DNA from 2 places in the Burkholderia sp. MSh2 genome. Region 2 is predicted to be linked to the other one. Evidence: predicted binding sites of a transcription regulator. Region 2 holds the regulator's gene; the other holds the start of a gene.
What was found. The regulator sigma-54, encoded in region 2, starts transcription at its own class of promoters, with help from an activator protein. The targets are predictions, from matches to a motif close to TGGCANGNAANCTGCTTT.
Positions count from the first base shown of each region.

Region 1: the regulator sigma-54 is predicted to act here: its motif matches at 1,371-1,388, upstream of atzF (allophanate hydrolase).

Region 1 is NZ_JPGM01000011.1:4,970-8,175, forward strand. Features, by position in the region: gene atzF (allophanate hydrolase) at 1-1,336, opposite strand, end outside; gene GQ57_RS08140 (rhodanese-like domain-containing protein) at 1,780-2,103, opposite strand; gene GQ57_RS08145 (protein-L-isoaspartate O-methyltransferase family protein) at 2,118-2,774, opposite strand; gene GQ57_RS08150 (hypothetical protein) at 2,879-3,136, opposite strand.
Region 2 is NZ_JPGM01000082.1:16,180-19,385, reverse strand. Features, by position in the region: gene lptB (LPS export ABC transporter ATP-binding protein) at 1-444, shown strand, start outside; gene GQ57_RS34155 (RNA polymerase factor sigma-54) at 605-2,107, shown strand; gene hpf (ribosome hibernation-promoting factor, HPF/YfiA family) at 2,267-2,626, shown strand; gene GQ57_RS42515 (hypothetical protein) at 2,630-2,824, opposite strand; gene GQ57_RS34145 (PTS sugar transporter subunit IIA) at 2,823-3,206, shown strand, end outside.

The DNA of each region.
Region 1 (3,206 bases), on a different contig from region 2:
TGCGGTGCCACGCACCCGCGAAGGTCGCCAGTGCGCGCTCGCGCCACGCGTCGCCGATCAGCGTGATGCCGAACGGCAACCCGTCGTCGCGCAGGCTGGCCGGCACGGCGACCGCGCTCCAGTCGAGCAGGTTGACGAAGTTCGTGTATTTGCCGAGGTTGCTGTTCAGGCGGATCGGATCGGCGAGCAACGCGTCGACGCGGTAGTGGGTCGGTGCGGTCGGCACCACGAGCGCGTCGAATGGCGCGAGCAGCGCGTCGGCTTCGCGCTTCAGGTCGGCGAGGCGGTAGAGGCCGCCGAACGCGTCCGCGGCGGAGAATTCGCGCGCACGGAAGATCACGTCGCGCACGACCGGGTGAATGTCCGCCTCGTGCGCGGCCGCGAATTCGCGGATGGCCGCATAGCGCTCCGCGACCCACGGCCCGTCGTACAGCAGCGCGGTCACGCGGTCGAACGGCGAGAAATCGATCGGCACGCAGGTCGCGCCCTGCGCCTCGAGCTGCGCGACCGCTGCCGCGAACGCGCGCTCGGCCGCCGTGTCGCCGAAGAACTCGGGCGCGGCGGGAATCGCGAAGCGCGGCGCGTCGGGCATGCGCCACGCGGCGGCGGCGGGCGGCGCCGCGCGCGACAGCCCGTCGGCCAGGTCGAGCGCCGCGGCCACGTCGTAGACGCGCAACGCGTCTTCGGTCGTGGTCGCGAACACGGATACGCAGTCGAGCGTGCGGCAGGCCGGAACGACGCCGGTATTGCTGAGTGCGCCGCGCGTCGGCTTCAGGCCGACGATGTTGTTGAGGCCGGCCGGCACGCGGCCGGAGCCGGCAGTATCGGTGCCGAGCGCGAACGGTACGATCCCGCGCGCGACGACGGACGCCGACCCGGCGCTCGATCCGCCCGAGATGTAGTCCGGATCGAACGCGTTGACCGTCACGCCATACGGCGAGCGCACGCCGACGAGGCCGGTGGCGAACTGGTCGAGGTTGGTCTTGCCGATCACGATCGCGCCGGCCTGCACGAGCCGCGCGACGACCGTCGCATCGTGGGCGGGCGTATAGGCGAACGCCGGGCATGCGGCGGTCGTCGCGAATCCGGCCGCGTCGATGTTGTCCTTCGCCGCGAACGGTACGCCGTAGAGCGGCAGCGCGCGCCGGTCGCCGCCAGCCGCGGCGAGTCGTTGCGCGAGCGACGCCAGTTGCGCGTCCAGTTGCGCGCGCGTCGCCACGGAGATCCAGGCCGGATCGGGTGCCGCGAGCGTGTCCAGCAGGTCGCGGAGCAGGGTTTCGGGCGTGGCGCCCCGGACATAGGCATCGAGCCAGTCCGCAATCGTCCATCCTCGCATCTCGTATTCCCTCTTGTGTACAAGTTCACGAGGCAACACAAGAACCGTGCCAGAGCATCGGGAATGGGCGCCGTGCCTTGCGGCGCAAGGCGTGCAGGGTGACGGGGCGGCACGCGGCGCCGCGTTCGCCGCACGCATCTGGCGCGGCGCGATGCGCGATTCGGGGGCGTGCGGTCGAGCATGGTGCGTGCGCGGCACCTCGACGGATGGCGTCGGCAGCCGGCCGGTTGCGCTCAGGGGGCGGCGAGCGTGGCCGGGAGGAGGGGGAGGCGCGTCAGGCGGGCGACGTGCCCGCGCTCGTGCGGGCGTGCGTCAGCGATGCGGCCGGATGGCGGCGACATGCCCGGCCGGCGACGACGCGTGGCGGCACATGGTGCGCGGAAATGAAAACGGGCACGCCATGCGTGCCCGTTCGGCGAATCGGTCGGGTGCGACCGGAACGGTCAGTAACGTGGTACCGACGGATCGACGTCGCGCGACCACGCGTCGATTCCGCCTTGCAGGTTGTACAGCTTCGTGAAGCCGCGCGATTCGAGGAACATCGCGACCTGTGCGCTGCGCATCCCGTGATGGCACACGCAGACGATTTCGGCTTCGTCGTCGAGCTCTTCGCTGCGCGCGGGAATCTGCTGCATCGGGATCGACACGCTGCCGGCGATGTGCGCGGTGGCGATTTCCCAGGGCTCGCGCACGTCGAGCACGACCGGCGCGGGGCGCGCCGAATCGCCGAGCCATTGCGCGAGCATCGCGGGCGTCAGGATCTGCATGGAGGCTCCGCCGCTCAGAACTTGAAGCGCGACGGCTCGATCGCGTTGACGAGGTGGTTGACGTAGGTTTCGAACACGTCGGCGACGCGGTACTGCTTGTCGTCGATGCGCGTGATGATCTGCGCCTTCATCACCGGACGGCCGCCGACGAATGCCGACAGGCGGCCGCCGACCTTCAGCTGTTCGAGCAGGTCCTGCGGCACGACGGGCAGGCCGCCCGCGACGCAGATCACGTCGTACGGCGCCTTGCCGGCCCAGCCGCGCGAACCGTCGCCGAGCACGACTTCCGCGTTGGTCACGCCGTCGTTGCGCAGGTTGTCCGCCGCGAACTTCGCGATCGCAGGATCGATCTCGACGGCCGTCACGTGCTGCGCGCGATGCGCGAACAGCGCGGCCAGGTAGCCCGAGCCGGCGCCGATCACGAGCACGTTCTCGTGCTTCTTGACCGCCAGTTCCTGCAGCACGCGCGCTTCGACGCGCGGGAACAGCATCTTGCTGCTGCCGCCGGGCAGCGGCAGTTCGAGGTCGGCGAACGCGAGATCGCGGTATTCGGCCGGAACGTAGTTCTCACGCTTGACGATCGACAGCAGGCCCAGGACGTCCAGATCCAGCACGTCCCACGGCCGGATCTGCTGTTCGATCATGTTGAAACGCGCTTTTTCGATATTCATGGTGTGGTCACGCAGCCTGGTCGGCCATCAGCGGGGATAGATAAACTCCACGATTGTACCAAACAGGGCGGCGGCCGAGCCTTCAGGCGGCCTGCAACAGACCTTTATCCTCTGCTCTTCTTGATCTGCGCCTCGAATGCGAGGTCGAGCTTGCTCGCCTTGCGCGGCTTTTTGGGGCCGAATTCGTCGACGAACCTGACGAACTCGTCGAGCGGCAGCGGCTCGCTGCGCTTCTCGGTGGTGCCGCCCGAGCGGTCGACGAGATAGAAAAGGCCGCCCGCCATCGCGACGGCCGCGAACTGCGGGTTGCCGGAGCGGGTCTTCAGGCGTTCGACCGCGTGGGTCGCTTTGGTGGTGCGCATCGTGCGGGTTCTGGCGTAGCGTAGCCCCACACTGTATCAAACCGGCCGCGCGCGTGCGGCCGGCGCGGGC
Region 2 (3,206 bases):
CGCGCGGTGCTCGAGCTGCAGCACGGCGAAGACGGCAAGCGGCTGTCGAAAGACGCGATCGCGTCGCGCACCGAGGCGCTGCTCGACGAACTGCAGATCGGCCACCTGCGCGAAAACCCCGCGCTGTCGCTGTCGGGCGGCGAGCGGCGCCGCGTCGAAATCGCGCGTGCGCTCGCAACCAACCCGAACTTCATCCTGCTCGACGAACCGTTCGCCGGCGTCGACCCGATCGCGGTGCTCGAGATCCAGAAGATCGTCAAGTTCCTGAAGCAGCGCAACATCGGCGTTCTGATAACCGATCACAACGTCCGCGAAACGCTCGGCATCTGCGACCACGCATACATCATCAGCGACGGCTCGGTACTCGCCGCCGGCGCGCCGAGCGAAATCATCGAGAACGAAAGCGTACGCCGCGTGTACCTCGGCGAGCACTTCCGCATGTAACCCTCCTCGTGGCTGGTGCACCCCGCCCGGCATGGCCGCGAAGCGGGGCCGCGTCCCGCTTCGCGGCCATGCCCGCGGCCGGGCGGCGCGCCGCGCGTAATCGCGGATGGCTCAACGCGCCTGGGTCGTGGCAAACTGCCGGTATGACTCCCTCCTCGCCATGAAAGCCAGCCTTCAACTCCGCCTGTCGCAACACCTGGCGCTGACGCCCCAGCTGCAGCAGTCGATCCGGCTCCTGCAGTTGTCGACGCTCGAATTGCAGCAGGAAGTCGCGATGGCCGTCGCGCAGAACCCGCTGCTCGAGAACGACGACGAATGGATCGCGAGCCCGCTGCGTGTCGCAGCGGACGGTTCGCTGATCGCGCAGACGCCCCCCGCCCCGAACACCGAACCGGCTGCGACGAACAGCAGCACGTCGAGCGAGCGCGCCGAGCGCGACGAGCCGGCCGGCGCGGACGAATACGACGGCTATGCGTCCGGCGACGGCAACGACGGCCCGCAATGGAATCTCGACGAATTCGGCCGGTCGAGCGGCGCGTCCGACGACGACGACCTCCCGCCGCTGCAGGTGCAGGAAGCGGCGACGTCGCTGCGCGACCACCTGTCCGCGCAGTTGCGCGTCACGCAGGCCGGCCCGCGCGATCGCGCGCTCGTGATGTTCCTGATCGAATCGCTCGACGACGACGGCTACCTGACCGCCACGCTCGACGAAGTGCTCGCCGACCTGCCGCCCGAGCTGGAGATCGACTGCGACGAGCTGAACGCCGCGCTCGCGCTGCTGCACAGCTTCGACCCGCCCGGGGTCGGCGCGCGCTCGGCCTCCGAATGCCTGAAGCTGCAGTTGCTGCGCCTCGATCCGTCCCCGACGCGCACGCTCGCGCTCGAGATCGTGTCGCAGCATCTCGAGCTGCTTGCCGCTCGCGACTTCACGCGCTTGCGTAAGCACCTGAAGGCGAGCGACGACGCGCTGCGCGACGCGCATACGCTGATCCGTTCGCTGGAGCCGTTCCCCGGCGCCGCGTACGGCAAGGCCGAGGCGGACTACGTCGTGCCCGACATCATCGTGAAGAAGGCCGGCCAGGGATGGCTCGCGGAGCTCAATCCGGAGGTCGTGCCGCGCCTGCGGATCAACAACCTGTACGCGAACATCCTGCGCAACAGCCGCGGCGATCCGTCGGCCGGCTCGCTCAAGCAACAGCTCCAGGAGGCGCGCTGGCTGATCAAAAACATCCAGCAGCGTTTCGACACGATCCTGCGTGTCGCACAGGCTATTGTCGAGCGTCAGAAGAATTTCTTTGCGCACGGCGAAATTGCCATGCGCCCCTTGGTTTTGCGGGAAATAGCTGATACGCTGGGCCTACACGAGTCGACTGTCAGCCGTGTGACAACCGGGAAGTACATGCTGACCCCCTTCGGGACGCTTGAATTTAAGTACTTCTTCGGATCTCACGTCTCGACCGACACCGGTGGCGCCGCCTCGTCGACCGCCATCCGAGCCCTGATCAAGCAACTGATAGGAGCTGAAGACCCAAAATCGCCGCTTTCGGACAGCCGCATTGCCGAGCTGCTGGCAGAACAGGGTTTCGTGGTCGCGCGCCGCACGGTTGCCAAATATCGCGAAGCCCTCAAGATCCCGGCAGTGAATCTGCGCAAGTCTCTTTAAGCCTGCTGCCTGCCCGGCGGCAGGCGTGTTCCGGCCACCGCGCATACGGGGAACAGGGCCGGGCGACTTGTCCGCGATATGCCGCCTCGTGCGGCACGGGCAGGTCGACCGGAGCGCCGCCACGATGCGGCCGGGTGGTCACTCGCTTGGAGAAGCACTATGAACCTGAAGATCAGTGGACATCATCTCGAAGTCACGCCTGCAATTCGCGAATACGTGATCACCAAGCTGGACCGGGTGCTACGGCATAGCGATCAGGTGATCGATGGCACTGTGATCCTCTCGGTCGACAACCACAAGGAAAAGGACAAGCAGCAGCGCGCGGAAATCAATCTGCATCTGAAGGGCAAGGACATCTTCGTCGAAAGCGCAAACGGCAACCTGTACGCGGCAATCGACTTGCTGATCGACAAGCTGGATCGCCAGGTCGTCAAGCACATGGAGCGCCTGCAAACGCATGCGCACGATCCGATCAAGCTTCAACCGTCGATCGACCAGATCGAACTGCCGCCGCAATAACCGTTACTGCAACACGCACGCCGCCCGGTTCGCCGGGCGTTTTTTTTGCGACTTCGCGCCGCGGTGCAACCGGTCCGACCGTGCCGCGCCACGCACGCGGCTGTGCTCTATAATGTCCCGGTTATCGCCGGGGGGGCGTTGAGTGCGGTAGCTGCCTTGCAGGTTGCCGATTCCGAATGCCTTGATATCGCCGAACATGGAAAATCAGTCTGCCGCCGCAAGGAGACCCCAGGCCGTCCAATCGCCTGCCAACATGAATCGCCTAGCCAAAATCCTGCCCATAGAGAACGTCGTCATCGACCTCTCGGTCACCAGCAAGAAACGCGTGTTCGAACAAGCCGGGCTGATGTTCGAGAATCAGAACGGCATCGCCCGCAGCACCGTCACGGACAACCTGTTCGCGCGCGAGCGCCTCGGCTCGACCGGCCTCGGCGAAGGTGTCGCGATTCCGCACGGGCGCATCAAGGGTCTCAAGCACCCGCTCGCCGCGTTCGTCCGGCTCTCCGACGCGATCCCCTTCGAGGCGCCCGACGGCCAGCCCGTCGGCCTCCTGATTTTCCTGCTCGTGCCCGAGCAAGCC